Regions from separate parts of the Idiomarina abyssalis genome, predicted to be linked through region 2. Evidence: predicted binding sites of a transcription regulator. Region 2 holds the regulator's gene; each other region holds the start of a gene.
What was found. The regulator sigma-54, encoded in region 2, starts transcription at its own class of promoters, with help from an activator protein. The targets are predictions, from matches to a motif close to GTTGGCACGNNNNTNGNNT.
Positions count from the first base shown of each region.

Region 1: the regulator sigma-54 is predicted to act here: its motif matches at 3,131-3,149, upstream of K5X84_RS10190 (P-II family nitrogen regulator).
Region 3: the regulator sigma-54 is predicted to act here: its motif matches at 2,306-2,324, upstream of fliE (flagellar hook-basal body complex protein FliE).
Region 4: the regulator sigma-54 is predicted to act here: its motif matches at 3,530-3,548, upstream of flhA (flagellar biosynthesis protein FlhA).

Region 1 is NZ_CP081832.1:2,101,276-2,109,338, reverse strand. It holds gene K5X84_RS10205 (AI-2E family transporter) at 1-378, shown strand, start outside; gene cfa (cyclopropane fatty acyl phospholipid synthase) at 375-1,490, opposite strand; gene K5X84_RS10195 (ammonium transporter) at 1,571-2,743, opposite strand; gene K5X84_RS10190 (P-II family nitrogen regulator) at 2,754-3,092, opposite strand; gene K5X84_RS10185 (cysteine synthase A) at 3,312-4,364, shown strand; gene glpQ (glycerophosphodiester phosphodiesterase) at 4,357-5,376, shown strand; gene K5X84_RS10175 (GNAT family N-acetyltransferase) at 5,351-5,818, opposite strand; gene K5X84_RS10170 (RimK family protein) at 5,808-7,268, opposite strand; gene K5X84_RS10165 (DUF2062 domain-containing protein) at 7,412-7,918, shown strand; gene K5X84_RS10160 (TIGR03545 family protein) at 7,921-8,063, shown strand, end outside.
Region 2 is NZ_CP081832.1:364,428-372,490, reverse strand. It holds gene K5X84_RS01855 (KpsF/GutQ family sugar-phosphate isomerase) at 1-24, shown strand, start outside; gene kdsC (3-deoxy-manno-octulosonate-8-phosphatase KdsC) at 24-578, shown strand; gene lptC (LPS export ABC transporter periplasmic protein LptC) at 575-1,138, shown strand; gene lptA (lipopolysaccharide transport periplasmic protein LptA) at 1,107-1,649, shown strand; gene lptB (LPS export ABC transporter ATP-binding protein) at 1,651-2,376, shown strand; gene K5X84_RS01830 (RNA polymerase factor sigma-54) at 2,398-3,858, shown strand; gene hpf (ribosome hibernation promoting factor) at 3,887-4,174, shown strand; gene ptsN (PTS IIA-like nitrogen regulatory protein PtsN) at 4,178-4,648, shown strand; gene rapZ (RNase adapter RapZ) at 4,639-5,490, shown strand; gene K5X84_RS01810 (HPr family phosphocarrier protein) at 5,483-5,758, shown strand; gene mgtE (magnesium transporter) at 5,761-7,122, shown strand; gene pmbA (metalloprotease PmbA) at 7,134-8,063, opposite strand, start outside.
Region 3 is NZ_CP081832.1:637,969-646,031, forward strand. It holds gene K5X84_RS02990 (sensor histidine kinase) at 1-879, shown strand, start outside; gene K5X84_RS02995 (sigma-54-dependent transcriptional regulator) at 872-2,233, shown strand; gene fliE (flagellar hook-basal body complex protein FliE) at 2,372-2,704, shown strand; gene fliF (flagellar basal-body MS-ring/collar protein FliF) at 2,752-4,443, shown strand; gene fliG (flagellar motor switch protein FliG) at 4,436-5,482, shown strand; gene fliH (flagellar assembly protein FliH) at 5,497-6,246, shown strand; gene fliI (flagellar protein export ATPase FliI) at 6,250-7,605, shown strand; gene fliJ (flagellar export protein FliJ) at 7,609-8,052, shown strand.
Region 4 is NZ_CP081832.1:746,616-754,678, reverse strand. It holds gene flhF (flagellar biosynthesis GTPase FlhF) at 1-1,321, opposite strand, end outside; gene flhA (flagellar biosynthesis protein FlhA) at 1,334-3,487, opposite strand; gene K5X84_RS03515 (prepilin-type N-terminal cleavage/methylation domain-containing protein) at 3,645-4,061, shown strand; gene K5X84_RS03510 (PulJ/GspJ family protein) at 4,055-4,564, shown strand; gene K5X84_RS03505 (hypothetical protein) at 4,600-4,794, shown strand; gene K5X84_RS03500 (PulJ/GspJ family protein) at 4,775-5,119, shown strand; gene ispH (4-hydroxy-3-methylbut-2-enyl diphosphate reductase) at 5,233-6,177, opposite strand; gene fkpB (FKBP-type peptidyl-prolyl cis-trans isomerase) at 6,214-6,615, opposite strand; gene lspA (signal peptidase II) at 6,665-7,192, opposite strand; gene ileS (isoleucine--tRNA ligase) at 7,185-8,063, opposite strand, start outside.

The DNA.
Region 1 (8,063 bases), 870 kb from region 2:
GGTATTATCTTTGCGTTGCTTGGCATTCCGGGTGCTTTACTTTGGGGTGTTGTGATGGCGTTCTTGTCACTCATTCCTGCAGTGGGTGCCAGCCTGGTCTGGCTACCTGTGTCTATTTATCTATACGCGACAGGAAGCTGGATAGCCGCGACCATACTCGTTGCTTACGGTGCAATTGTTATTGGTCTGGCCGATAATGTATTACGCCCAATTTTGGTTGGCCGCGATACAAAACTGCCGGACTACTTAGTGTTGTTTTCCACTCTGGGTGGTTTGTCTCTATTCGGAATTACCGGTTTTGTATTAGGGCCGCTTGTTGCAGCCCTGTTCCTGGTATTCTGGGATATCTTTATGACGGAATTTAACGCGGACCCTTAAAGCTGAGGCCGTGAATACCCGCCAACGCGCCCTTTAGGTGATAATACCCACTGCCAGAGTTGGATATCACGGGCGCGGAAGGCTCCGGCGCAAGATAGTAAGTAGTATTTCCACATACGGTAAAACTCATCATCAAATTGCGATTTAAGCTCCGGCCAGGCCTTATCAAAATTCTCAAACCAGGCCATTAGGGTTTTATCGTAATCAGCCCCAAAGTTGTGAAAGTCTTCGCAGACAAACTTTTCTTCCAGCGCGGTGCCAATTTGTGAAATAGAAGGCACTTCGCCATTAGGGAAAATGTATTTACTGATCCATGGGTCAGCTGCTGTGTCGCTGACATTTTTGCCTATCGTGTGAAGTAAAAACAGACCGTCTTCTTTAGTGCAGCGCAGGGCTACATCCATATAGTCGTCATAGTTTTTCTGGCCTACGTGCTCGAACATGCCCAGGCTGATAACCCGATCAAACTGCTCATCAAGCTCACGGTAGTCTTGTAATCGAAACTCGACAGGCAGGCCTTTACAGCGCTCTTCACCCAATGCAACTTGTTCTTTAGATATAGTAACGCCAACGCATTCAACGCCGTAATTTTCAGCAGCGTATTGCATAAAACTGCCCCAACCGCAGCCTATATCAAGCACTCGCATACCGGGTTTCAGGCCTAACTTTTTACAGCAAAGCTCAAGTTTGTGCCGTTGCGCTTCATCGACATCTTTCGCTTTTTCCCAATAAGCACAGGTATAAACCATGCGTTCGTCAAGCATAGCTGAGTACAAGTCGTTGCCCATATCGTAATGGTGCTGTCCAACTTCCCAGGCTTTCGACTGACTTTGTAGATTGAAAATGCGGCTTTTCAGAGAGTGAAAGATAAGGCGTGCGGGGTTTACTTTGTCTTGAATGCCCGACCGCAAAAGCTTGAAAAAAAACTGATCAAGAGACTCGGCATCCCATAAGCGTGCCATATAGGATTCGCCAAGACCCAGGTTGCCACGCGACAAAGCCTGATCAAAAACGGTTTCATCGTGTATTTGCATGTCCCAGGCCCGATTGCCGTTAATGCGAATATCTGCCTGAGCTAAAAGTTCTTCAACATACTCTCGTGATGTCGACATAATTGTCCGCCCATTCATGAAATTGATGGCATAAAACCGTATCAAGAACGGGCGGGCCTGGCAATATGACGTCGGTATTGCTACTTCTGCGAAGTAAACTCCGGATAAGCCTCAACGCCACAGTCAACCTGATCTAAGCCTACGTATTCCTGTTCTTTCGTCACGCGAATACCTACGGTCAGCTTGAGTATAGTCCAGATGATAAAGCTACAGGCAAAGACCCAACCGAAAATTGTGGCAACGCCGGCGAACTGAATCATAAAGCTGGCGCTGGAGTCAGTTATGGGCACTAGCAGGGTACCGAATATACCCACGACACCATGTACCGAAATGGCCCCAACCGGGTCGTCAATGTGCAGCTTATCCAGAGCAATAATTGACAACACAACAATGAGTCCGGCGACAAAGCCAAAAACACTTGCCTGCCAGGGTTCGGGAGTAACGGGTTGTGCAGTTATGGCGACTAAACCGGCTAAAGCACCGTTTAGTATCATAGTCAGGTCGGCTTTTTTCCAGAGTAACTTGGTAAACAGCAGTGCCGCTATTGTTCCTGCTGCTGCCGAGGTGTTGGTATTGACCATAGCGCGTGCAATGGCGTTGGCGTCATCAACTGAGCCCAGGGCTAACTGTGACCCGCCGTTAAAACCGAACCATCCGAACCAGAGAATAAAAGTACCCAGTGCGGCGAGAGGCATGTTTGAACCCGGTAAGGCATTAATACTGCCGTCACTCAGGTATTTGCCAGAGCGGGGACCCAGCAATATGACCGCCGCCAGTGCTGCTGATGCCCCGGTTAAGTGAACAATACTGGAGCCGGCAAAATCGACAAACCCCCAGTTTGCTATCATGCCGCCGCCCCAGGTCCACAAGCCCTGAACCGGGTAAATAAATGCGCTGAGTACCACACAAAAAACTAAAAAGCTCATGAGCTTCATTCGCTCTGCTACGGCGCCGGAAACAATGGACATAGCGGTTGCAACAAACACAACCTGAAAGAAGAAGTTTGCATCGGCGGCGTAAGCAGGGGAAGGATCCGGGTACATGACTTTATAACCAATGGCTAAATAAGTAATACAGGCAATGGAGTAGAGAGCAATATTTTTGGTCAGAATTTCAGTGGTGTTTTTGGCTCTTACCAGGCCTGCTTCTAGCATTGAAAACCCGGCCGCCATCCACATGACCAGCGCGCCGCAAACAAGCAGATAAAAAGTATCGAGGGCAAAAGTGAGTTGCTGTAAATCTTGTGCTTCCATGGGGGACTCCTTAAAGAGCGTCTTTGTCAGTTTCACCGGTACGTATGCGAACGCAGTGCTCAAGTGGCAGAACAAATATCTTTCCGTCTCCGATATTGCCGGTATGAGCCGCTGCGCTAACAACTTCCAGCGCCCGTTCAAGGGTTTCATCGGGAAGCGCCAGTTCTATTTTCATTTTGGGAAGAAAGTCGACCTGGTACTCGGCTCCTCGATACAGCTCGGTATGGCCTTTTTGCCGGCCAACACCACGAACTTCGGTTACAGTTAAGCCGGAGCAGCCAATTTCAAACAAAGCCTGCTTTACATCCTCCAGCTTGAAAGGTTTGATTAACGCAACGAGCATTTTCATGAGGCTTCCTTATTAAAAGATTGTTAAGCAACCTTCTAATTCAGGAAATGTGCCAAAGATTAATTTGTTGATATTTATGGATAAATAGAATTTCGATGAGAGCTCTGCACAAAAAACGTGCGCAACCTCTGTGCACTGCACCAAAAGTGCTATTGAACCCAGACCTTACAGGGGAGATACTATTTACCTACAGTAATGCAGGATGAAAGGTGCAGTAGCATGAAACTTGGAGCACGGCAGAGCGACCTTATTGGTGAGACAGATCTGTTACGGATACCATCGCTGTCTGATTTAACCGGGTGCGATATCTTTATTAAGTGCGAGTTTCAGAACCCGGGAGGCTCAATAAAAGATCGTGCTGCTAAACAGCTCATTGACGACGCTATGCAGCGCGGCGAACTTAAGCCGGGTATGACCGTAGTGGAAGGTACTGCCGGCAATACTGGCATTGGCCTCGCGGTTGTTGCTAAGTCCTATGGGCTGAACATGCTGGCGGTTATGCCTAATGATCAGACACCAGAAAAAGAACGGATGATACGCCTGCATGGCGGTGAGCTAATGGCCGTTGACCCGGTTCCTTTTAAAAACGAAAACCACTTTTATCACACAGCGCGTCGCTTAGCTGAAGAGCGTGACGACTGTTGGTGGGCCAATCAGTTTGAAAATACCAGCAACGCCCGCGCGCATTACCTTCATACTGGCGCGGAAATTTGGGAACAAACCGGTGGTAAAGTTGATGTTCTGGTTTCTGTAGCAGGTACTGGTGGCACCATTGGTGGTAACTCGCGCTTTTTGAAAGAGAAAAATCCGGATATTGATGTTTGGGTTGTGGACCCGGATGGCTCGGGAATTTATGAGTTCCTTCGCAGTGGTGAGTATGTTTCGACGGGCGGTTCCATGACAGAAGGCATTGGTATTATGCGGTTAGTGGATAACTTTCGTCAGGCACGCATTGATCATGCCGTTAACTTGCCCGATCAGGATTTAGTCACGCTGTCGCGTTATGTCAGAGACAAGGACGGTATTGTGCTGGGTAGCAGCTCCGCGCTTAATGTTGCCGGCGCTTTGGCTGCTGCTTTGCGAAAGGGGCCGGGGCAACGTATCGTGACGTTTTCCTGTGATTTAGGTGAGCGTTCGGTCAGTAAATTGTATAACCCGGAGTATTTACGAGGGCGTGAATTAAACCCTGAGCCCGAGCCCATTGAGGTGCTGATAAAACGTTACCGCGAGCTCGGCGATAAAGTGCTAGAGGTTAACTGGAATAATGAATAGATTCATCATTTGCACTTTGTTATCAGGCTTGGCAGTTGCTGCACCAAAAGCACAGGAGACTCTGCCGGACGCGCCGTTTCATGATTTAAAAGTACCTGAGTTTCTGGATATTGCGCATCGTGGTGCGTCGGGTTATCTACCGGAACATACTCAGGCCAGTACGGTTATGGCCCATGCATTAGGTGCGGACTTCATTGAACAGGACATACAGCTAACTCGTGACGGTGTGCCGGTGGTTTTGCACGACGAAAAACTGGACCATGTTACCAACGTGTCTGAAGTATTCCCGGAGAAGCACCGGCCCGATGGTAAATATTATGTGGTCGACTTTTCCCTGGATGAATTAAAGCGCTTAACGGTTGTTGCCCGCCATAAAGACTATGAGCTGGTCTATCCTAAACGCTTCGCTCAACCGGATGTGCGCTTCCCTATTCAAACCCTGGATGAACACATTAAGTTGATTCATGAACTGAACCGGGTGCGTGAGATGTCCACCGGTATTTATGTGGAGCTGAAATCTTCACGTTGGTATCAGCAACAAGGGTACGACATTACTTCAGCTGTTATGTCGGTACTTGCACGAAATGGCTATTCTGACAAACGGCCTACCCCTATTTATTTGCAGTCTTTTGATCCGGAAGTCTTGCGGCGCTTAAAACGAGAGTTTAACTGGGACGCGCCCCTCATTCAGCTGGTTGGCGATAACGAGTGGGGCGCGACAGATATTGACTACAGCGCTATGCGATCCAGTGCTGGTTTAGAGTCGGTTAAGAGCTACGCAGAAGGGGTCGGGCTGTGGTTAAATCATGTATTAGAAGGTGTCTCTGAAAACGGCGAGCCGCAATGGAGCGATGTTTTAGACTCTGCGGAAGAAAAGGGACTGAATGTTCATGTTTATACCTTGCGAGCTGACGACCTGCCCGACGGCGTTAAGTCTCATGGTCAGCTACGACAGTGGTTGAAGCAGGCCGGTGTTGAGGGTGTATTCACAGACTTTCCGGATAAAAAGTAAACCGCATTTTAAAACCGTCACTGCCGTCATCATAATAGTTTGGCAGAATATCGATAGTTTCGAAGCCACAGTTTTGATACCAATGAATGGCGGTTTTATTATCACTTTTTACTTCCAGAGACATAGCTTCAGCGCCCTGCCTTTTGGCGGTGTCCAGTACGTGATTAATGAGTAAATTGCCGACACCAAAACCACGAAAGTTTAGTGATACAGCAATAGAGTACAGGCGCCATACTTTACTGTTGCGCCGGGTGAACGCAATGGCATACCCGGCTAGCTGGTTTTCTGAACGCGCCACCCAGCAATAATTATGATCAGACTGAATAACCTGCCGGAAGCTGCGGCGACTAATACAACTGTAATTAAATGTCGCCCGCTCCAGTGTAACTAATTGATCAAGATCGGTGAGCTTTGCAGGCTCAACCCTAAACTCAGTATTCATCCAGACGTCGTCCAAAGTCAGCCATTATCAGCCGATAGAGTTCATATCCTAAATGTTTATCTTCAACACCTGACTCAATTGACGGGTTATCGTTAATTTCAATAACCACCGGGCCTTTAGGTGTTTGCTTAATATCAACACCGTACAGGCCGTCGCCAATTAAGCGAGTTGCCTGTAGTGCCAGTCTGACCACGTCTTTCGGGGCCTGATGTACGCCTAAAGTTGCAAAAGACCCACTCTTACCCCGCGAAGACGACTCGCTATGATTATAAATTTGCCAATGGTTACGGGCCATAAAATACTGACAGGCGTATATGGGGCGGTTATTCAGCACACCGATACGCCAGTCGTATTCGGTTTTCATAAACTCTTGTGCCAGCAAAATAGTGGATTGTTTGAAAAGCTCCGCTGCCACTTGTTTAAATTGCTCAAGGCTTTCTGCTTTTTCCACACCGATAGAAAATGAACCGTCAGGGATTTTCAGCACGACCGGATAACCCAGGCGCTCGCCTATGGCTTGGTAATCAATTTCTGACTGGCTCAGCAGCAGTTCTGTTTTCGGCGTTGCAACTTTATGCTTATCCAACAGTTCAGTTAAGAACACCTTATTGGCACACTTAACAATAGAGTCGGGGTGGTCAATAACCACCATGCCATTAGCCTCCGCTTTTTTAGCAAAGTGGTAGGTGTAGTGGTTAATACGGGTCGTTTCCCGTATGAAAAGCGCATCAAACTCCAGTAAACGGTTAAAGTCGTTCGCCGTAATCAGCTCAGCTTCAATATCCGCTTCTTTTGCGGCCTTAATAAACTGTGCCAGTGCCTTTTTGTCGCTGGTCGGAATGGCCTCGTCCGGATTATAAAGAATGGCTAAATCAAAACGGTACTCTTTACGTGTACGTGCCTTTCGCCACACTCGCTTACTGAAATGGTCCAGTGAGTTACCAAAAAAACTTTGTTGCTCGTCACTCAGCTCATTAAGCGCGCCGGAGGTGAGCTTGTTGATGTGCCAACGGCCGCTAAATTCCAGCTCAACTTTTAAAATAGGACACGGATAGCGCTCAAAAATTTGCCGTGCAAAAGACGCCAGTTCTGGCTGTTCGCACAAGCCAAAGCAAATTAATAGGGATAGCGACTTCTGATCATAGTTCTGCAAATACTTTGTGAGTGATCGGTCAGCGGTATTAATCAGTAACTGATAATGAGAGAAGTTAGTCAGGTCGTTAATGGTGGCGACAGAAGGCATGACTCTTTGCCCTCGGGCTTCTGCGAGCAGGCTGACGTAATAGCCGGTGGATAAGTAAGATAGGTCATTGCACAAATTTAAGACGTGATAACGACTTTGCAAATGCGCTGATTGTAAGTATTCACTTGCAGTGAGTAAGCTTTGACTTGGGTAATAAGGCTGCCAGTCGGCGGCATTATCTATGATAAGGTGAACGTGTTGCTGCATGTCGTAAAGTACTCGAAAGTCGCTAAAAGAGGTGTAAGTTATTTGCTTATTATTTGCGTAATAAATGCAACTCACACTATATTAGAAAGACAACGGATAACAAGCAGATTTGCTGTTTTATCTTTTTCAAAGGAGTCAGGTGAATGCTGACAATTCTGGCAAAGTTGTTAAAGGCTTTGAATTCTGAAACTAGCGCGTGGGCCCTGGCCTTAGCTGTCGTACTAGGGATGTTCATCGGGATAACGCCGCTATGGCGGATCCATAACTTAATTATAATTCTGGCGGCCTTGATCTTCCGCGTTAACCTCAGTTTATTTATCGTATCTTTTGGTGTGTTCTCGGGTATCGCCTACCTGCTTGACCCCTGGTTTCACAGCTTAGGGTTGAGCTTGTTAGAAGCTTCAAGTTGGCAGGGAATTTACGAAGCTATGTACGCTACTGCGTTAGGTCGCCTTTCCATGTTTAACCACACTATTACCATGGGTAGCTTTGTTATCGCTCTTATCGCTGCGCCAATAGTGGCAGCCATAAGCTACTGGGTTATTGCCAATTACCGCAAACGCATTCAGGCGAAAATAATGAAACTTCGTGTTGTACAGGTCATTCGTGGCAGCCGTTTCTGGCAAATTTATACGGACTTAAGGGGGTGAGCATGAAACGTAGCATCATTCGCTGGCCGGGACTGGCCGTATTTGCCGGATTTGTGCTGTTATTAGTCGCTATTTCCTGGCTCTTTCTGGACACCATTATAAAAGTGACCCTGGAACATACTATGGGTCGGTTAAACGGTGCTGA
Region 2 (8,063 bases):
TTACTACAGGCGGGAGTACTCTAATGGAGTGTGTTAATACTTGGTACGGTGATATTGATAAAAGCCTGTTTAGCCGTTTTTCCGAAATTAAGTTACTGGTACTGGATGTGGACGGCGTTTTTTCTGACGGTCGAATCTATTTAGGCAACGACGGTGAGGAACTCAAGGCATTTCACACCCGTGATGGATTTGGCATGAAAGCGTTAAAAAAGTCCGGCGTTGAGACCGCGGTCATAACCGGCAGAACTTCACGCATTGTCGAACATCGCATGGAACATTTAGATGTTGGTCACATTTATCAGGGCCAGAACGACAAAACAGCTGCTTTTAATGAGCTGCTGAAGAAATTGAATTTGAGCACCGACCAAGTCGCCTATGTGGGAGATGACACCCCCGACTTAGCTCTGATTAAGGCAGCCGGTCTGGGTATTGCAGTACAGGATGCTCACGCATCGGTGCAGCAGCAAGCCGATTATATTACCCGTTGTCACGGTGGATACGGAGCGGTACGCGAAGTCTGCGATCTCATCATGCTCAGTCAGGGCCAACTGCACCTGGCAACAGGAGCCAGTGTGTGAGCCGACGAGTTACTGTCATTCTTATTCTGCTATTCGGTGCCGGGCTTTTGCTTGTCTGGCGCCCTTTTGGTGATGATGCAGACGACAATAATGCCACCGCAACCCGCATGATGCGACCGGATTTCACTGCTTTTGGTCTGGAAACCCGCATTTTTGAGAGTGACGGCTTACTCGCACATAAAATCAAGTCAGAGAAGATGTCGCATTATAATCAAATAGGCTTAACCGAACTCGAGCAGCCTACGTACACTGTCTTCTCAGAACAAGGTGACGAAATTTGGGAGGTTAGCTCTGCACAAGGGACTTTCTACGATGATCAAACTCTTATTTTAGAGCGCGATGTTGAAATCCTTGCGTTAGAGCCTGATACTCGAATTAAACAAGTGTTAACCGAATACCTGATTGTTGATTTGAAAAATCAATCAATGAGCACCGAACACCCGGTGAGCATTCACGGACCCCGGCTATTAATTCGTGGTAACGGAATGAGTGCTGACCTGAAAGCTGAACGAATGGAGCTAAAAAGACATGTTAAAACGATTTTCCAGCCTGCTGAGTAGTTTTACTCTTATTGCCTTGGTGCCTTGTGCAGTTATGGCTCAGGGTAAGTCCGACTTTAGTCAGCCTATGGAGGTAGAGTCGAGCCAGGAAGAGCTGGACATTAAAAACAACCGGCTAGTTTTAACGGACAATGTCATTATTCGTCAGGGATCGTTATTAATCAGAGCAGACAGACTTGAAGCCTCGGCCAGCGAGAATGCAGAACAAGCCGATACTTTTGTTGCAGAAGGCACTCCTGCTACTTACAGCCAGACTCTGGATGATGGCAATAAGATAAACGCAGAGGCCAACAAAATTACCTATTTTCAATCGGAACAGCGCCTGGAGCTTAGCGGAAAAGCCCGTATTTCTCAGGGTAGCAGCAGTTCCAGTGGTGATCTCATCACCTATGATTTAGACAAACAAACCATAACCGCGACCAGTTCCGGTGAAGAAGACAGTCGCGTCATCACCATTTTTACGCCAAAGGCAAAAACTGACTCCAACGAGAAAAATAACGAGAACCCTTAATATGGCAACCTTACGAGTTAAACACTTAGCCAAAAGCTATAAAAGTCGCCAGGTTGTTAAAGACGTTAGCCTGGAGGTGAGCCAGGGACAGGTTATTGGATTATTAGGGCCTAATGGAGCCGGTAAAACAACCACCTTTTATATGATTGTCGGACTGGTTAACAGCGATAAAGGCCAGATTTTACTGGATGATAACGACCTCACTTTACTGCCAATGCATGAGCGGGCGCGCAGAGGTATTGGTTACCTGCCACAGGAAGCTTCTATTTTCAGAAAGCTCACCGTACGTGACAACCTGATGGCCATTTTAGAAACCCGCAAAGCGTTATCAGACAACGACAGAGAAGAACAGCTCGATGCCTTACTCGAAGAGTTTAATATTGGGCACATTGCCAACAGCCAGGGAATGAGTCTGTCAGGCGGTGAGCGCCGACGGGTTGAAATAGCCCGGGCCCTGGCAGCAGAACCCACTTTTATTCTTTTAGATGAGCCTTTCGCCGGTGTCGACCCCATATCCGTCATTGATATCAAAAAAATCATTGAGCATTTAAAGCAACGCGGTATTGGCGTATTGATTACCGACCATAATGTTCGTGAAACCCTATCGGTTTGTGAACACGCCTATATCGTTAGTCATGGCGAACTTATTGCCAGCGGGGATGCAGAAAGTATATTATCGAATCAACAGGTTAAAGACGTTTACCTCGGTGAGCAGTTCACCTTATAACGTGAAACCGGGACAGTCATTATGAAGCAAAGTCTGCAGCTAAAAATTGGTCAGCATCTGACCATGACGCCACAACTTCAACAGGCCATTCGCCTGCTGCAGCTTTCCTCGCTCGATCTTCAGGCTGAAATTCAGGATGCACTGGACAGTAATCCTCTATTAGAAGTTGAAGGCGATGCCAGCAACGAAGCTGACAATTCCGAAACCCGAAATATCGAAGAGCGGGATGACAGTCAGCGAGAAACCTCAGACGTTATAAAAACTCAGGAAATGCCGGACGAGTTACCGGTAGACAGCAGTTGGGATGACACCTACTCCAGCCAGACACCGGTTAATGGGGCCGCGTCCTCTGGTAAGTCTTTTGAAGGTGACTTTGAAGTTTACCAGGGCTCGACCAGTGAGTCGTTGCAAGATCACTTACTTTGGCAAATGCAGCTTTCTCACTTTTCTGAGGAAGACACCGCCATAGCTGAAGCCATTATCGAAGCCATAGACGACAACGGCTATCTAATGGTCGATGTTGATGAGATTATTGAAGCGGTGCGCCTTCCGGAGGTGGAAGCAGAAGAAGTTTGTATGGTGCTTAAACGCATTCAGCACTTCGACCCAATAGGTGTGGGAGCACGCAGCGTCAGCGAATGCCTTGCCATCCAATTGCGGCAACTAAGCGACGACACTGAGTACAAAGAAACTGCTCTATGTTTAGTGACTGAACATATGGATTTACTGGGCAGCCGGGATTTTCGCACCATTCAGCGTAAGTTAAAGCTCTCGGAAGACGACTTGCGTCAAACCATGCGCTTGATTCAGCAGTTGCATCCCCACCCGGGTGAGCAAGTTGCACAACAACCCGTTGAATATGTCATTCCGGATGTTGCTGTGACAAAAAAAAATGGGCGTTGGATGGTCGAATTGAACCCCGACAGCGTACCTAAATTAAAGGTCAATGAAGAATACGCGGCCTTGAGTAAAGCAGCTAAGTCAGTAGCCGACAGCCAGTACATAAAAAACCACACGCAGGAAGCGCGTTGGTTTATAAAAAGCCTGGAAAGTCGCAATGACACGTTGCTAAAAGTTGCCAACTGCATAGTGCAACGCCAACAGGGCTTTTTTGAGCATGGCGAAGAAGCCATGAAGCCTATGGTTTTAAACGATGTCGCCGAAGCGGTGGATATGCACGAAAGCACCATTTCGCGGGTGACAACACAGAAATACTTACACTGTCCGCGGGGCGTGTTTGAGTTAAAATACTTTTTCTCAAGTCATGTCAGTACTGAAGGCGGTGGTGAGTGTTCAAGCACTGCAATACGTGCTTTAATTAAGAAGATGGTCGCTGCAGAAAACCGCAGTAAACCGTTAAGTGACAGCAAAATTGCTGAACTGATAGCTGAACAAGGTATCCAAGTAGCAAGGAGGACAATTGCGAAGTATCGGGAATCGTTAAACATTCCATCATCGAGCCAACGCAAAAGTCTTTTGTAACTTTGTTAACTGCAAGAAGGAAGACGTTATGCAAATTAATTTGACCGGTCACCACATCGATATTACCGAAGCTTTACGTGACTACGTAGACACAAAATTTGCCAAGCTGGAACGACATTTTGACCACATTACTAATGTTCACGTCATCCTAAATGTTGAAAAAACGATTCAAAAAGCGGAAGCTACGCTGCACGTGAATGGCGGTGAAATTTTTGCCGACGCAAAACACGACGATATGTACGCGGCCATCGACGGTTTAATCAATAAGCTGGACCGTCAGGTGATTAAACACAAAGAAAAAATGAAACAACATTAATCCATGCAACTGAGTGAATTGTTAAGCCCCGACTGCACCAAGTGTGCAGTCGAGGGCGCAAGTAAAAAAAGACTGCTTGAAACCATTAGTCAAATCGTAGCTCCTAAGTTGTCCGGCATTACCCGCCATGACATTTTTGAGAGCCTATTGAACCGTGAGCGTTTGGGCAGTACGGGAATTGGCTTAGGTATCGCAATTCCTCATGGCCGATTACCCAATGCTAACCACCCGGTTGCGGTATTACTCACGCTAGATGAGCCGATTGAGTTTGACTCTATCGACAACCAACCCGTCGATATTATATTCGCGCTTCTGGTACCAGAATCCGAACACGAAAACCATCTGCAGACTTTAGCTTCTGTCGCTCGCCGTATGAATGACAAAGACTGCACACGTGCATTACGCCAGGCTGACTCCGACAAAGACTTATACCAATTATTTATTGGCGAAGGTGAGCAGTCGCCATGCAACTGATCATTGTTAGTGGTCGTTCCGGTTCAGGTAAAACCATCGCGTTGCGGGTCCTTGAGGATTTAGGTTTTTACTGCGTTGATAATTTACCCATTAGCCTGCTACCCACGTTAGTCCATGCTGTTATCGAGCAATACCAGAAAATTGCCATTAGCATTGACGTTCGTAACTTACCCGAGCACTCCGAAGAACTGCTGGATTCACTCAACTTTTTGCCTAAAGGCGTAGAGCCCGAAATTCTGTTCATTGATGCAGACGACAACACCTTATTAAAACGTTTCGGTGAAACCCGGCGACTACACCCGCTCTCGCAAAAAGAACTGCCTTTACTGGAAGCGCTGCAAACCGAGCATAAGATGCTTGAGCCTATTATGGAACGTGCCACCTGGCGCCTCGACAGTAGCGACTTGTCATTGCACCAGCTGAGCGAACAGGTTACTGAGCGTGTACTTGGTCGCGCAGATAAAAAACTCATTATTGTCTTTCAGTCATTTGGCTTTAAATACGGCTTACCCAAAGACGCCGACTTTGTTTTTGACGCACGAATTTTACCGAACCCACACTGGCAACCTGAGCTAAAGTTGTTAACGGGGTTGGATACCGATGTACAACTCTTCTTCCGCCAACAACCTTTAGTCACTAAGTTTATCTATCAGCTGGAAAACTTTCTCGACACCTGGTTACCGCATTTTCAGCGCAGCAACCGAAGTTATCTGACTATTGCCACCGGCTGCACTGGTGGTCAGCACCGTTCAGTTTATATCTCTCAGCAGCTAGCCGAGCGCTTTGAACAAAAAGACCTAAAGGTTCAGGTCAGACACCGGGAGTTAAAGCGAAATGGATAAAGTTTGCAGAGACCTGATTATTCGCAATAAACTGGGTCTGCATGCTCGCGCCGCAACCAAGTTGGCTCAATTGACACAAGAATTTGATTCAACCATAACGGTGCGACAAGGCGAACAATGCGTGAATGCCGCCAGTGTAATGTGTCTCATGCTACTGGCCAGCCAACAGGGTAAATCTGTTGAAGTGTGTGCTGAAGGAAAAGATGCACAAGCGGCGCTGGATGCTGTTAGTGCGTTATTTGAAGATCGCTTCGAGGAAGACGAATAAACATGATTGCGGAACTGTCCGACAAAGAATATGCCATGCAGCGCATCCAGGAGGTTAACTCCGCGCTGTCCGATGGCATGTTCGTTGCTGCCCGCCGTATGCTGCATAATATGCCGGCATGTGACGTGGCACTGTTGTTGGAGTCTTCACCACCGAAAAGCCGTTCCATTGTCTGGAAACTGGTCGATGTTGAAGAACACGGTGAAATTCTTGAAGAACTGAACGAAGAAGTTCAGAAAGACATTATTCGCCAAATGGCACCGGAGAACCTTGCCGCTGCCACCGAAGGCATGGACACCGATGACCTGGCCTACGTTTTGCGTGGCTTACCTGAGCCAGTCTATCAGGAAGTATTGAAGTCCATGGACGAGAGCGACCGTGAACGTGCGGAAACAGCGCTCTCATACGCCGAAGACAGCGCTGGTGGTATCATGAACACCGATACTATTACCCTGCGCTCAGACGTCACCATAGACGTTGTCCTGCGTTACTTGCGTCTTAAAGGCGAACTGCCCGAAGCGACAGACAAACTCTATGTTGTCGACCGCAATGAAAAAGTCACCGGTGAGATATCTCTGACTCAACTACTGACCGTTGACCCGAGCCGCCGTATTGATGAGATTATGTCGTCTGACATTACGACCATACCCGTCGATATGGAAGAAACCGAGGTCGCGAAGCTATTCGAACGCCATGACTGGGTATCCGCGCCGGTTGTCGACAGTGACCAGCAGCTTGTCGGTCGTATTACCATCGATGACGTGGTCGATATTATTCGCGAAGAAGCCCAGCACTCTATGTTGAGTATGGCGGGTCTGGAAGATGACGAAGATACCTTCGCCCCCGTATTAAAAAGTACCCGACGCCGGACAGTCTGGCTGGCGGTGAACTTAGTTACGGCGTTACTCGCCGCTATGGTCAGTTCCTTATTTGAAGATATTTTAGCGCAAATGGCGGTACTGGCTATTCTGAACACCATTGTGCCCAGTATGGGTGGTATCGCTGGTAGTCAGACACTGACGCTGGTGATACGAGGTATGGCTCTGGGCCATATAGGAACCAGTAACTCCCGATGGCTTATCGGTAAAGAGTTGGCTATTGGTTTCTTAAACGGCATTATCTGGTCGGTGCTGATTGCGGCTGTCGTCGCGCTGTGGAAGCAAGACTGGTTAGTCGGTGGGATTATCGCCTTTGCAATGATGATGAACCTGGTAGCTGCCGCGTTGGCCGGTGCGACCATACCACTTGTTCTTAAGCGCTTTAATATTGACCCGGCTCTGGCGGGCGGGGTTATCCTCACTACCGTGACTGACGTTGTCGGTATCTTTGCCTTCCTTGGCTCAGCAACCTTATTACTGTCTTAAATCTTTTTAGTTTAATTACCGGCAACACTCATTTGCTCTAACAATACAGAGCCTGTGTGCAGCGCATGGCGCTCATCGGTGTCATTACCTATGGCAACAATGTTCGCCAGCATGTCTTTTAAGTTACCGGCAATAGTGACTTCTTCTACCGGGTATTGAATTTCTCCGTTTTCAACCCAGAAGCCGGCGGCGCCACGTGAGTAGTCACCGTTGACCATATTCACGCCCTGGCCCATTAGCTCAGTTACCAGCAAACCAGTACCCATTTTCTTGCACAATTGTGCTAAAGAATTATCCTGCTGTGTAACTCGCCAATTGTGAATACCTCCAGCGTGCCCGGTTGGCTGCATACCCAATTTACGCGCGGCGTAACTGGCTAACAGGTAAGTCTGCAAAACACCGTCGGTCATAATATTCTGCTCTTTTGTCGCCAGACCTTCTGCATCGAATGGCGAGCTCGCCAGGCCACCAATAATGTGTGGTTTTTCCTGAATATTAAGCCACTCGGGCAGTACCTGTTTACCGAGCTGATCAAGCAGGAAGCTGGATTTACGATACAAATTGCCACCGCTGATTGCGCTCACCAAGTGTCCGAACAAACTTCCGGCAATGTCTGCCCGGAAAATGACCGGCACTTTAGCGGTTGGTACTTTGCGTGCACCTAAGCGGGACAAGGTTTCTGCAGCGGCTTCTTCGGCAACGCTTTCGGCAGATTTAAGTTCCTGCATCTTACGCGCAACAGAATAACTCATGTCTCTCTGCATTTTGTCGCCCTCTTTGGCGATTAAAACGCAACTGAGGTTATGCCGGGACTGTAAATAGCCACCGATAAAACCATGACTATTACCGTAAACCCGAAAGCCGGTATGGCTGCCGTAATGCGCGCCGTCTGAATTAACAATACGCTCGTCCAGATTCAACGCGTGTTTCTCGCAAGCCAA
Region 3 (8,063 bases), 270 kb from region 2:
TGGCGCGAGTTAGTCAGCGAGCTGTTTGCTCCGAAAGCGGATGACTGGCACGAAGTGTCTCTGCGTAACGGGCGCCGGGTCAGGCTGGATACCTCGGTGGTTAATGAAAAACCAGGGCAGCTTATTGTCTTAACGGACTTAACTGAAACCCGTAGCCTGCAAAACCGCATTAGTCATCTGCAGCGTTTATCCTCCATGGGAAAGATGGTTGCGTCTCTGGCACATCAAATAAGAACGCCTCTTTCTGCCGCGATTCTTTACGCGCAGAACCTTAAACAGGGCACGATTTCCCCGGTGAAGCAGCAGCGCTTTTCTGCAAAACTGCTTTCCCGATTGCATTCATTAGAGCAGCAGGTCAATGACATGTTGTTGTTTGCTAAAAGTGGTGAGCAACCCATGTTGGATGATCTCAGCACTCACAGCCTGATTGAGCAAGTTCTTGCCAATACCGAAAACTATGCTGAGCAGCACCAGGTAAAAATTAATTGCATTGATTCAGCTTCCGGAGCTGTGTTGCGGGCAAATCAAACCGCATTAGTCGGGGCGATACAAAATCTGATTAACAACGCTGTTGATGCCAGCCAGCCGGGACAAGAGGTCTTAGTGAAGACCGATGCCGATAATGACAGTTGGCGAGTTTCCGTTATTGATGCGGGCTGCGGCATTCCTGAAGAAAGACTGGACAATATCTTCACCCCATTTTTTACAGAAAAGTCCAACGGTACCGGTTTAGGACTGGCGGTTGTGCAAACGGTAGTTAAGGCACATAACGGGAGTATTGACTGGGAAAGCCAGCCAGCTAAAGGCAGTCGTTTCACCTTGTCTTTGCCGGTGCACCAGTGGTCAGAGAACCGACTGAACGAGGTGTGTTATGGCTGAGCGACAAGTACTGGTTGTTGAAGACGATGTTTCTTTGCGTGAGGCAATTATCGATACTTTGGAGCTGGCGGACTGCCAGTGTCTGGAAGCTGCAAATGGTGAAGAGGCTCTGTTAATACTGAAAAAAGAGCCGGTAGCTTTAGTGATTAGTGACGTTCAAATGCCGGGTATTGATGGTTTGCAACTATTACGCAGCATGAACAACCAACAGTATGACATTCCGGTTATTATGATGACCGCCTTTGCTAAGGTGGATGATGCTGTTGTAGCGATGCGCGAAGGGGCTGTCGACTACCTGACGAAGCCTTTTTCAATAGAAAAACTGCAGACTTTGGTACAAAGGTATTTGCCGGACGGTGCCATTAACGACATTGAACCGGTTGCCGAGGAAGAGTCGAGCCAGGCTGTTCTGAATATGGCCCGCAAGGTAGCTGCCAGCGAAGCCAGCGTAATGGTTACCGGGCCCAGTGGTACGGGTAAAGAAGTGTTGGCGCGTTATATTCATCAGCACTCTGAGCGTGCGAATGGCCCCTTTGTCGCGATTAACTGTGCAGCCATACCCGAGAACATGCTTGAGTCGATGTTATTTGGCTATGAAAAAGGAGCTTTTACTGGTGCGAATCAGTCGTCTCCCGGTAAGTTTGAGCTCGCTCAGGGTGGTACCTTGTTGCTGGACGAAGTCACCGAAATGGCTATGCATTTGCAGGCAAAACTATTACGGGTTATTCAGGAACGTCAGGTAGAGCGGTTGGGCTCACGTAAAACCATTCAACTCGACGTCCGTTTAATTGCGACCTCTAACCGTGACCTTCAACAAGCGGTGCGTGAGGGACAGTTGCGCGAAGACCTCATGTATCGGCTGAACGTGTTCCCGTTGCACTGGAAGTCTTTGTGCGAACGCCCTGCGGATATTGTGCCTTTAGCTGAAAACTTATTGCAGCGACACAAGCAGCGTTCCGGTATTAAAACACCTGTCATTTTTTCGGCAGCTGCTATAAAGCAATTACAGTCGTATTCCTGGCCGGGTAATGTTCGTGAACTGGAAAATGTCGTACAACGTGCGCTGGTTCTGCATCGTGGTGATGAAATTCAGCCCGATGATTTAATGCTGGAACTTAATGATATCGCTGAACCGGCGAGTGTGTTTCCGGAGCAAGTGAGCGCGTCTGATGATAAATCGGAAAATCTGGATGAGTCGCTTTTTCATCAGGAATACCAAATTATCAAAGAAGCTCTGCAACGCCATCAGGGTAAACGACAACCTGTTGCGGATGAATTGGGAATTAGTCCGCGGACGCTGCGTTACAAACTGGCGAAGATTCGTGAGCAGGGACTTACCCTGACAGGCTCTTAAAGGCGACTTAAAATACTCCTGCCTACACTATTAGCCCTGTATCTCAGGGCTTTTCTTTACACAATCTTATAAGTTGGCATTTTGCTTGCATAGTTAACCTTAAATAGAGTCAGTGATGAATTTTTGACGGGGTTAATTATGAAAGTGGAAGCAAACGCACTTTACCAACAGTTACAATCGATGGCCACGCAGGCTTCTCAGCGTGACCAGCCTACGAATGTGAACGCCCTGCAAGGTAATACTGCTCAAGCAGACTTTTCCAATATGCTGAAAAACGCAATGGATAACGTTAACGAATTGCAACAAACCTCAGGCGATTTAAAAACACGCATGGAGCTTGGTGACCCAAATGTCACGCTGGAGCAAACTATGATCGCCAGCCAAAAAGCGGGTATTGCGTTTGAGGCAACTGTTCAGGTACGCAACAAAGTGGTTGATGCGTACAAAGAAATTATGTCAATGCCGGTATAACCGCAGCAGCACTGGAGATATGAGTCGTGGCTGAATCAACAGATTTAATGGTACAAGATACCGACTTACCTGACAGCAACCGAACAAGCAATGAAGACGGCGGCGAGAAGACCGGTATTATGACAATGCTGGGTAACTTTGACATGCTTCGTCAGGTCATTGTGGTTTTAGCCCTGGCTATCTGTGTCGCCATTGCTGTTTTTATTATGTTGTGGGCACAAGAATCAACTTACCGTCCACTAGGTAATTTAGAAACCCAGGAGTTGATCAGTACGCTCGACTATATGGATGCTAATGGTATTGAGTACCAGGTTGATGGCAATACGGTGTCAGTTCCGGAAGAGAATTATGAAGCAATCAAGCTGCAGTTAACTCGTGCGGGAGTAGACTACGGCAACTCGACCAATAACGGTTCTGAAATATTAATGAGCGAACCGGGTTTTGGCGTTAGCCAACGTCTGGAGCGAGAGCGACTCATTCATTCCCGTGAAGTCCAGCTTGCGCGCGCTATTGAAGAAATTAAAAAAGTGGCCGGGGCTAGAGTACTTCTGGCCGTACCGAAGGAAAATGTTTTTGCCCGTCGTGAAAAGCAGCCGAAAGCGTCGGTTATGCTGAATGTTCGCGGTGGTACGTCGTTAAGTGAAGAAGAAGTTGCTTCGATTGTTGACATGGTTGCGTCTTCGGTAACCGGTTTGAATACTGAACACGTTACTGTCACTGATCAGGCCGGCCGTTTGCTTAACTCGGGTTCACAAAGTGCCCTGGCGGCAAAAAGTTCGCGCGAATATCAGATTGAGCAAAAGCGCGAAGAAGAATACCTGAAGAAGATAGACAGTATTTTGATTCCTGTGCTGGGCTATGACAATTATACCGCGCAGGTTGATGTCACTATGGACTTCACCCAGCGTGAACAAACTCAGCGTCAGTTTAATCCTGATATGCCGGCAATTCGCAGTGAAATGACGGTCGAAAACCGCTCTGTCGGCAGCGCAATTGGTGGTATCCCTGGTGCATTAACGAATCAGCCGCCACTTGATTCTGATATTCCGGAAGAGGCCGGTGCAGGAAGTGCTGGTGGCGGGACTAACGGCAGCACTCATCGCGAGGCGACACGGAATTACGAGCTTGATAACTCGGTAACTTATACCCGCAGTCAAACGGGCACGGTTGAACGTTTGAGTGTGTCCGTTGCGGTTAACCAGAAAACAATAACGAATGAGGCAGGTGAAAATCAGCCTCAGGCAGCCAGTGCCGAAGAGATGGCGAATATTCGTCGCTTGCTTCAAGGTGGTTTGGGTTTTGATATTAACCGTGGCGACAGTATTGAAGTTGTTTCAGTGCCTTTTGCACGACTGCCTGACTTAGGCGCCGGAGAAACACCGGTATGGGAAGAGCCATGGTTCTGGCGTGCTTTCCGTCTGGTCATGGGTGCTTTGGTTATTATGGTATTGATTCTGGCAGTGGTTCGTCCAATGCTTAAGAAACTGATGAATCCAGAATCTGGTGTTGAAGACGATGCTGAAGCATTCCTTGATGAGGAATCGATGGGCGATGAAACCATTGATCTGTTATCCTCACAATTTGATGAGAGTGCGGTAGGGTTCGGTGCGGATGGCAGCCTGCAATTACCGGATCTGCACAAAGATGAAGACTTGCTGAAAGCAGTAAGGGCGTTGGTTGCCAATGAGCCTGAACTGTCCTCACAAGTGGTTAAAGCGTGGTTGAACGAAGATGCCTAATCAAGAAATGAAAACCAAGCGCGGTAAGGTCGAGTTTGACGTCGATACTTTAGAAGGTGTCGAGAAAGCCGCGATTTTGCTGCTGAGCTTGTCGGAAGAAGACGCTGCCCAGATACTCAAACACCTGGAACCTAAGCAGGTTCAGAAAGTGGGTATGGCCATGGCAAGCCTGGAGGACTTTAACCAGGACAAGGTTAATGCCGTGCATCATCTCTTCCTGGAAGAAATTCAGAAGTTCACCAATATTGGCTTCAAGAGTGAAGAGTTTGTGCGTAAAGCACTGACCTCGGCTCTGGGTGAAGACAAAGCCGGTAACCTGATTGAGCAGATTGTCATGGGCGGTGGCTCAAAAGGTCTGGACTCATTGAAGTGGATGGATTCCAAACAGGTGGCGACGATTATTCGTAATGAGCACCCGCAAATTCAGACCATTGTTCTGTCTTATCTTGACCCTGAGCAAAGTGCCGAAATTATGGCGCAGTTCCCGGACAAAGTGCGTCTGGACTTAATGATGCGTATTGCCAACTTAGAAGAAGTTCAGCCGGCGGCATTGCAGGAACTGAACGAAATTATGGAAAAACAGTTTGCCGGTCAGGCTGGTGCTCAGGCTGCGAAGATGGGCGGCCTGAAGGCAGCTGCAAATATTATGAACTACCTGGATACCAATATCGAAGGCCAGTTGATGGACTCTATCCGCGAGCAGGACGAAGAAATGAGCCAGAACATTCAGGACCTGATGTTTGTGTTCGAGAACCTGGTCGATGTCGACGACCGTGGTATTCAGACCTTGCTGCGTGAAGTTGAAGGCGAAGTTCTGCAAAAAGCAATGAAAGGCGCAGACGAAGCGGTTCAGGAAAAAATCTTTAAGAACATGTCAAAACGTGCCGGCGACATGCTGCGTGATGACCTTGAAGCTATGGGCCCCATTCGTATTAGCGATGTAGAGGCAGCGCAGAAAGACATTCTTGCTGCGGCCCGTCGTTTGGCTGACGCAGGTGAAATTATGCTTGGCGGCGGTGGCGGTGACGAATTCTTATAAGGGCTTAACGCATAATGACCGATGATAAAGACGTAACACATCGTTGGGACTTACCTGACATGACATCTGAGGAGCTCAAGCAGGGCTCTCAGGTGAATGCGTTAAATAAACCCCGCCGCTGGCAATATGAGCCACCTGAAGCTGACGACGAGCAAGAGGAAGAGCTAAAGCCTCTGACTGCTGAGCAATTGGAAGAAATTCGTCAGGCAGCGCGCGAAGAGGGTCACAAAGAAGGTTTTGATGAAGGCCGCAGTGAAGGCTTGAAAAAAGGCTACGACGAAGGCTACGAAGCTGGCAAAAAAGAAGGCTTTGAAGCGGGTCATGAGCAGGGCGTTGAAGCTGGCAAAGAAGCCATGAACGAGCAGCAGCAACAGCTGGAAACTCTTTTACAAAGCTTATCCCACCCCAACGAGCGTATTACCGAAGCGGTGCAGGATGAACTGATTGAAATGGTCACCGAGCTGACAAGAGTGATCTGTCTGAATGTTGCCGAGAACTCTAAGGAGTTGGTTGTTAACGCGGTACGAGAGGCAATTGCGGTTCTGCCGGTCACGGATCAGCGTGTCATTATTCATTTAAATGAAGAAGACTTAACGCTACTGCAGAACGTCTACAGCGAAGACGAGCTGAAGGAGAAAGGCTGGTTACTGAATAAAGATGAATTACTGGAGCGCGGCGGCTGCCGCGTGACGACCGAAAGTTCCACTATTGATTACACTCTGAGCAGTCGTATGGAAGATGTCTTCTCCAAAGTAAAAGGTTAACCCATGAGTGCTTCTGAACGCTTGGTTGAACAGTTACGGAAAAAGCGGGAGCGCATTCAGAAACCGTCCGTTGCGGTATCTGGCTATTTAACTCGTGTTGTTGGTTTGATGTTCGAAGCCGTTGGTTGCCGGGCTCCGGTCGGTTCGAGTGTTGCCGTAGAAGCTGACAGCGGTGACATTGAAGCCGAAGTTGTTGGTTTTGAAGGTAATATCAGTTACCTGATGCCAACCGAAGATGCCCATGGCGTCATACCCGGCGCCAGAGTCCGTCCGTTAAACCGAAAAAACCAATTACCCTTGGGTATGGAGCTGTTGGGACGAGTTATCGATGCCCGCGGTGAACCTCTGGATGGCAAAGGCCCTATATTTTCTGACGGTAAAACTTACCGCAGCAAACCAATGAATCCGTTAAATCGTCGTCAGGTTAAACAACCCCTGGATGTGGGGGTTACCGCAATCAATGCTTGTTTAACCGTGGGCCAGGGGCAGCGGATGGGCTTATTTGCCGGTAGTGGTGTCGGTAAGAGTGTGCTGCTGGGCATGATGACGCGGGGAACCACGGCCGATGTCATTGTTGTTGGTCTGATTGGTGAACGTGGCCGCGAAGTAAAAGAGTTTATTGAAGAAATTTTAGGTGAAGAAGGCCGTGAGAAAGCTGTGGTTATTGCGGCACCGGCTGACCAGTCGCCTCTGATTCGTTTGCGAGGGTGCGAAACCGCGTCTCAGGTTGCGGAATATTTCCGTGATCAGGGCTTGAACGTTTTGCTGTTGATGGATTCGTTGACCCGTTACGCCATGGCACAGCGTGAAATTGCATTGGCTGTTGGCGAACCACCGGCGACAAAAGGTTATCCGCCTTCTGTTTTCGCTAAACTGCCCGCTTTGGTAGAACGAGCGGGTAATGGTGGTGACGGACAGGGATCGGTTACTGCCTTTTATACGGTCTTAACTGAAGGTGATGACTTACAGGATCCTATTGCGGATTCTGCACGGGCCATACTGGACGGACACATTGTGTTAAACCGCGAATTGGCGGACAGCGGTCACTATCCGGCAATAGATGTTGAAGCCTCTATTAGTCGTGTTATGCCGCAAGTGGTTTCAGAAGAGCATATGCAACAGGCCATTAAGGTCAGGCAGTGGTATTCGCATTATCGGCGCAATCGTGACTTGATCTCTATTGGCGCTTATACGCGTGGAAGCGACCCGGCTATTGATCAGGCTATTGCTATGCAGCCGCGCGTGAATCAGTTTTTACAACAAAAGATGCAACAGGTTGTCAGCTACGATGAGAGCTTGTTGTTGCTTAACCAATTAGTAAATCCAAATCAAAAGCAGCAGTCAGCCGGAGGCGCTTAAATTATGGCCGAGTTGGCGCAGTTGCAGATGCTACTGGAGTTAGAACAAAGACGTGAAGATAAGGCTGCTCAGGATTTCGCACAGGTTCAGCAACAGGTGCAGGAACAACAGATGCGCCTGGATGGTATGTCAAAATACCGACTCGACTATTTAAATCAACTGCAAGAGCGTGGGCAAGGCGGTATTGCTTCTATCCAGGTGGGTCAGTACCACGCCTTTGTCGGCAAGCTGGATGAAGGTGTTGAACAGTTGCATCACGAGGTCGTGAAGCTGCAACAGGTACTGCAACAACGAAAAGAACGTTGGCTGGCGCAACGGCGTAAGCGAGAGTCAGTTGATTTTTTAATTAAGGAACGCAGAAAGCGCGAACAAATAGCCCAGGCGCGGAAAGAGCAAAAAAACCTGGATGACTTCAGTAGTCAGCGTTTTATCCGTGACAGAAAATAGTTGGAACAAAA
Region 4 (8,063 bases), 380 kb from region 2:
CATTCCAATACGATTTTGGCACGTCTGACACTGAGGAACAAATGCTTTTATCAAGCAAACGCTCGGCTTCCGCTACCATAAAGTTCGCATCGGCAACCCGAATGTCTTCAGGAACCTGCTGACCATTGGTTAAATAGCCTACTGGTAAGCCATGCTCAATAGCTACGCTAATACTCTCACCTAAACTTAAGCATTCGTCCAGCTTGGTAAAAATGCAACCGGATAAAGGCAAAGTTTTAAACTGCTTAACGGCATCCATCAATACTTGATTCTGTGATGTCGCTGAAAGCACCAGATATGGACGAATACGCAGTCTTGAATTCTGGATAAGCTGGTTTAACTGCTCGCTCAAACGCTTGTCGCGTTGGCCCATGCCTGCAGTATCAATTAAAATTAAACTCTTCTGGCGCAGTGAAAGTAACGCATCTGCCAGCTCTTGCGCATTTTTAGCAACTTTTACCGGACACCCTATTATACGACCATAGGTTTGTAATTGTTCACTGGCACCAATACGGAAGGTATCCGTGGTAATTAATGCCACTTTATCCGCACCATGGCGCTGAGCGTAACGAGCAGCCAGCTTCGCAATAGTGGTGGTTTTACCCACGCCTGTAGGGCCGACTAAAGCAACCGCACCGCCGCGTGTCAAAATATCGTCGGACGTGGTATTCAACTGACCTTCTAATAAATGCAGGGTCTGTTCCCAGGCTTCATCGTCTGAGCCACCTTCGGGAATAAAACAGGCAATCTGGTCCGCAACTCGTTCACTTAAGCCCATAGACATCAAGCGATTCATCAGCATCGCACGGGTTGGTTCTTCGCGATCCATTTCCTGCTTCATCAAGCCACTTAACTGATGCTCCAGTAATTGACGAATACCGTTTACCTGAGAGCGCAGTTCAGCAATGGCCTGGGAGTCGTCCGCTGCTGGTGCGTTTACTTGTTCAGGAAAAATATCGTCGCTTAGCTGAGAATCCGCGAAGCCTTGTGGTTCTGGTTTCGGCTCTGGCCGTTGTGTGGCCGGCTCAGCAACCTCTTGCTCAGCAGTGCGTTGCGCAGGCTGTTCAGCCTGCGCCTGACGCTGTAACAGTTCCTGCAAAGATTCAGCCGGTACTTCCGGTGTCTTTGATGCGGCCGGCTCATTCGGTGCCTGCTCAGCCATTGGCTGTGCCTGTTGCGCATCGGGGTCAATGGCTGCAACCAGCTCAATACCACCATTCACTTTCTTATTGGACAGGATAATAGCATCCGGACCTAAGGTTTCTTTAACCTGTTGCAAACCACGGCGCATATCTTCGGCAAAAAAGCGTTTAATCTTCACAAGCGACTCCCGTTACTCTTGTGTGGCGGTTTGTTCACCACCGTTTTGTTGTCCACCAATTGAGCTGACAATGCGAATTTGTTTATCATCCGGTACTTCCTGATAGGACAACACTCGCATACCATCGGTAGCGTGACGCGCAAATCGCGCCATGGTTGACCTCAGAAGTCCAGAGGTCAGCAGTACTGAAGGTTCACCATTCATTTCCTGCTGCTGATGCACTTCGCGTAATGACTGTTGCAGGCGTTCGGCCAAACCTGGTTCGATTCCGGCGCCTTGCTGATTTCCGTCATTACCAGCCATTTGCAATGACTGATGCAACATCTGTTCCAACTCTGGTGCCAAAGTTATGACAGGCAGTTCAGCCGCCCCTTCAGCAATGTCCTGAACAATTAAACGGCGTAGTGAGATTCTGACCGCAGCCGTTAATACTTCTGGGTCCTGACTACGCCCCGCATACTCAACCAGGGTTTGTACAATGGTGCGCATGTCACGAATCGCAATACCTTCATCCAATAGGTTTTGCAGTACTTTCACAAAATTGCCCAATGACAGCAGATCCGGAATCAGGCCTTCAACCAGCTTAGGATGAGTGCGACCTAAACGATCCAGTAATTCTTGTGCTTCTTCATGACCCAGTAGCTGTGACGCATGGTTTGTCACTATTTGACTTAAATGTGTTGCAACCACAGTTGCCGCATCCACCACGGTATAACCCAGGGTCTGCGCATGCTCTCGTTGTTCCGGACGGATCCAGACCGCATCCAGGCCAAAGGCAGGGTCAGTTGTTTTTTCGCCTTCCAATTCGCCGAAAACCTGACCCGGGTTAATCGCCATTTCCCAGTCATGGCGAATTTCAGCTTCGCCCATAGTCACACCCATTAGGGTAATTCGGTAACTGTTAGGGCCTAAATCCAGGTTGTCTCTGATATGAACAGCTGGCACCAGGAAACCAAATTCCTGTGACTGCTTCTTACGCACGCCTTTTATGCGTGACAGGAGCTCGCCGCCCTGCTGCTTATCGACCAAAGGAATTAAACGATAGCCAACTTCCAGACCAATAGTGTCTACATGGCGCACATCGTCCCAGCTAAGCTCTTTTTGCTGCGCCTGCTGGACTTGCTGCTCCTGTTCTTTCTCTACCAGCTCGCCTTCTTCGACTTTTGACTTTTTAAGCTTAAAGTACGCTGCACCGGCTAGTACCGCTGACATACTCAAGAACGCCAGATGTGGCATACCGGGGATAACACCCATAGCAAAGAGTACCGCACTGGTAATGACCAGAACCTTGGGGTTATCAAGCAGTTGCAGGACAACGGCATCACCCATGTCTTTACTGTCATTTTCGCGAGTAATGATAATGGCGGTCGCAACCGACAGTAATAAAGAGGGGATTTGCGCGACCAGGCCGTCACCAATGGTTAACAGGGTATAAACTTCCACGGCCTCATTAAAGGTCAGGCCGTACTGGATCATACCAATGAGCAGGCCGCCGATAATGTTAATAAAGAGAATAAGGATACCGGCTATGGCATCCCCTTTTACGAACTTACTGGCACCGTCCATAGAGCCGTAGAAATCGGCCTCACGGGTTACGTCACTGCGTCGGGCTTTGGCTTCTTCCTGATTGATTAAACCGGCGTTCAGGTCGGCATCAATAGCCATCTGTTTACCCGGCATGGCATCAAGGGTAAAACGGGCAGTAACTTCTGAAATACGGCCGGCACCTTTGGTGATAACCACAAAGTTAATAATAACCAGAATGGCAAACACCACCAGACCAACGGTGTAGTTACCGCCTATGACCACGCTACCGAAGGCTTCAATCACTGAGCCCGCCGCGCCGGGGCCGTTATGACCTTCCAGCAAAACAATACGGGTTGAGGCAACGTTAAGGCTTAACCGTAAGACCGTAGCAATAAGCAATACCGTCGGAAACGCAGCGAAATCTAGCGGACGTTGGGTATAAACCGCCACCAGCATAACTACCAGCGACAAGGTAATTGAAAACGAGAACAGAATATCCAGCACCATGGCCGGAATTGGCAGAACTACCATCGCCAGAATGGCCATAATGGCCACAGGCGTCCCGAATCCTTTAATCAGATGCGCGTTGTTCTGCGTGAAATTTCTTAAATCTACTAACTTTTCGGCACCGCCCGCCATACGTCTTCCTGTTGCGTCAAAAAGTTGAACCTGCGGTGTTTCATTCAAGAATCGAGCCAGCTTTTAAATATTTTCTGACTCGTTGATACGTTTTGGCCTACAGATATTTATCTTCTCGCAGCTACACTCTCTGCTCTTTAACAAAAAGGTTATTACCGTGCGTGGTTATTCCCTCGTTGAAATGCTTATTGCACTGACAATTAGCGCAGGTCTAGGTGCGTTATCAATGCCGTTATTGAGTCAACAAATGGAGACCTTGCTGTTGCAACAGGCCAGTAATCGCTGGTTGTTGTATTTGCATCAAGTAAAAGCAAAGGCACAGAAGGAACAGCGCTCAATAGTTGCTGAATTGGTACCTCTTGACGCTCGCTCCAGTGTTTTTAAAGCAATGACAGAATCGACGTACAGCGCAGCAAGTCCACTCAAGTTCTACGGTAACTCCGGTGCGGCTGTACCTGGGCATGTCCGGATTGTAAGCGGTGACAGAATGATAAAAGTAATTATAAGCAGCAAAGGTCGCATTCGCTCTTGCGTTAGCCTTGGCTCGTCATTGCCCGGAATCTCCTTATGCTAGTTAGTAAAAGTAATGGCTATAGCTTGGTTGAAGTACTCATTGCTGCTGCACTTGGTTCTATTATTGTGATCACCACTCAGCAAATAATGCAGTGGCAAAAGGGCGCTCAGTTTCGTGCGGTGTCGAGTGCACAATTTATTCTGGGTGGGCAAGCCGTTTCTTATCAGTTCTTTGAAAGCCTGAATCAGACAATCGCGAGCAGTGTGCAAAATCCACAAAGCAATTGCTTTATTTTCCCTACCCAAAGCGGCGGGTCGGTTGGCTTTCGGGTCAGGAACTCCCAGTTACAGCATAACCCTATGACACTGGACTGTTCAGGGTATGGTTGGCAGTCACTGACCGACAAAACACAATTTAAGGTTCAGGAGTTAATGGTTGAAACCAGTGTTCCGTCAGTGTCTGACCGCGCCTCAAAGCTGTTTATTACACTGATTATTTCACGGGTCACTAAAAACGGCGTGCAAGAGCAACCGTTTAAACGAAGCATAACGATATTTTCTTAGCCCTTTGCTTTTAACCACAGAGAAGGATGTTCACAATGCAAGCGAAAGGATTCGCGTTAATACTCACCTTAGTAACACTCATTAGTCTAAGCTCCGCAAGCGTCGCCGCCCTGTTTTTCTACGCGCAAATGCTGGAAGCTCAGCAAGAGCATCAGTGGCAAGTACTTTCTGGTCAGTTAGAAGCCGATTTTAACCGACAGAAAGAGCATTATGAGTCAGCACAAAAGTAAAGGTTTTTCCCTGACCGAAACCTTGGTTGCTTCTGCAATAGTCGCTATTTGGGCTGTCAGTAGTCAGCAGCTGCTCCAGATTGGGTTAGGCGCTATTGAAAAAGCAAAGCGCAAAGCCCGGGCCGTCGAAGTTTTGAACCGCTATATACAAGACACCCATATTGACTGGATAAATGGCTCTTCCCCATCACCTGAAGTCATTTCGAACGGTTTTATTATCCATTCAGATGTTAATTCAATAGACGAAAACAACGCTTCTATGGGTGTTGAAATAACCTGGGGAGAAAAAAATAGGTATTTATTGAAAGTCTGGCTGTCTCGATAAAATTAGCAATAACTTGAATATCAGCTTTGCAAAGACTTCCCAATTGCTTGCGTGTGAAAAAGTGAGAAGGCGCGACGCGTTAAAACGCATCGCTCGTGCGCTAGATATTAGCGCTAAGCTGCCGGGTGCGGCCTTAGCTCTGGGGGAATTGAGAAAGTGATATTTTCCTCACGGCCACTGAGTTCAATGGCGGTCTTACCACCCCATTCCTGCAGTTTAGCAATAACCTCTTTCACCAACACTTCTGGTGCAGAAGCGCCAGCGGTTACCGCAACTTTATCGTGACCTTCTAACCAGGCTTGGTCGATGCAACTGGCATCATCAATTAGATAAGCCGGAGTTCCCATTTTCTCTGAAAGCTCGCGTAAGCGGTTTGAGTTTGAGCTATTGCGTGCGCCCACAACTAACATAACATCGGCATCACTGGCTAATTCACGCACCGCATCCTGCCTGTTTTGGGTGGCGTAGCAGATGTCGTCCTTACGTGGACCATTAATGTCAGGAAACTTCTGACGCAAAGCCTCAATAACATCGGCGGTGTCATCAACCGACAAGGTTGTCTGACTCATATAATGGAGGTTTTTCGAGTCTTTCACTTCCAGTTTATTCACGTCTTCAGGCGACTCAACTAAGTAGATACCACCATCGGCGTTCTTATACTGACCCATGGTGCCTTCAACTTCCGGGTGTCCCGCATGGCCAATGAGTACACATTCATGTCCCTTTCGACTGGCACGCGTCACTTCCATATGAACCTTGGTTACCAATGGACAAGTGGCATCAAACACCCTCAAACCGCGATCTTTGGCTTCTTGTCTGACCGCCTGAGAAACGCCATGGGCGCTAAAAATAACGATTTGGTCGTCCGGCACTTCGTGCAACTCTTCCACAAATACCGCACCGGCATCGCGCAGCTTGCTGACGACATACTTGTTGTGAACCACTTCGTGACGCACATAAATCGGCGGCTCGAATATTTCCAGGGCCCGCTCGACAATAGTAATAGCGCGATCAACTCCGGCACAAAATCCACGTGGGTTCGCCAACAAAATCTGCATCATTTCCTCCTGCGCTCAGCCCGCTTGTTTAACCAGTCACGGCTCAACGCTGATAATTTCTACTTCAAAAATCACCGTTTGTCCGGCTAACGGATGATTAAAATCGATGGTCACTGTTGGACCTTCAATTTTACGAACAATTCCCGGTAAATCGGTACCATCAGGTTGAGTAAACGCCAAAATAGCGCCAACTTCCGGTTTTGTTTCGTCGCTAAACTTTGCCGAGTCGACATAGTAGTAGTTGTCCGGGTTGGGTTCGCCAAAAGCGTCTTTGGGCTCTAATGTGAATTCACGCTCGGCGCCTTCACGCAGGCCTACCAGACAAGCTTCAAAGTTTTCCGTCAGGCTGCCATCGCCCATACGAAACTTCGCTGGCTTGCCAGACATTTTGGTGCTGTCCGCAACCGAACCATCGGCAAGTTTAATGGTGAAGTGCATAACCACTTCACGTCCGTGCTCAATAGGTAAACGACTCAAACGAAACTCCTTACTGCTTGTGACCGTCTTCGGCTTTATCCCGACGGTTATCAAAAAAAGCTTCCAGCAACATGAGTGCAGCACCAATAGTAATAGCCATGTCCGCTACGTTAAAGGCCGGCCAATGCCACCCCTGATAGTGCACATCAAAAAAGTCGATGACATAGCCGTACATTAAACGGTCAGCTACATTACCAATAGCCCCTGCCAGAATCAGCGAAAAGGCCAGGTTCTGGCGCCACAAGCCTACCGGGTTACGACGCATCCAGATAAGCAAAACAGCACTAATAGCAATAGCGATAACGGTGAAGAACCAACGCTGCCAACCACCACCGTCACTTAAAAAGCTAAATGCGGCACCATAGTTGTGCACGTAGGTGAAGTTAAATAAGCCTTCAATAACAACCCGGCTTTCGTAAAGCTCAAATTCACCTGCAACCCAAATCTTCGTAATTTGATCAACAACCACCAGCAACAAGGTTAGCCACAAAAAACGTAGCCCGGTTGCACGGTTAGTCTGGTTAGCAAAATCAGGCAAAACGACGCTCCTCACCTTCACCTTCAATATTGGTTACACAACGCTGGCATAAATCGGCATGGCTCTCTAATGTGCCAACCTCTTTGCGATGATGCCAGCAACGCTCGCACTTCTTGTGTTCAGATTTCGTCACACTAACCGCCAACGCCATCTTTTCAGCTTTAACTGCGTCGGCAGGTGCATCATTAATAGAAGCCACTTGCGCTTCTGATGTCAGCAGTGCAAAACGCAGTTCTTCACCTAAACGGTTCAGAGAGGTCGCCAGCTTATCATCAGCATACAAGGTCACTTCGGCCTGCAATGAACCACCAATAACATCGTTACGGCGTGACTGCTCCAGTGCCTGATTAACCACGTCACGAATTTCCAGCAACTGCATCCAGAAGGCGTTTTCATCGTCTTTCACACCGGCAAATTTATCAAAGCCCTGATACCAGTTTTCGGTAAAGACATACTGACTGCGCTCGTTCGGCAGCAAGTCCCAAATTTCCTGAGCAGTAAAGCTACAAATTGGCGCCATCCAGCGCACCAGTGCCTCAGCAATATGATACAGCGCTGTCTGGCAAGAACGACGAGCCAGTCCTTCCGACTTTGCGGTGTACTGACGGTCTTTAATGATGTCCAGATAGAAACTACCCAGTTCAATTGAGCAAAAATGCATAAGCTTCTGCACAACGCTATGGAACTGATAGTTGTCGTAGGCTTCCAGCAGTTCTTTCTGCAAGTCCGCGGCCCGACCCACAATCCAGCGGTCCAGTTCAACCATATCTTCTCTGGCAACTAAGTCCGTTTTAGGGTCAAAACCGGTTAAGTTCGCTAATAAAAAGCGCGACGTATTACGAATGCGACGATACGCATCCGCAGAGCGTTT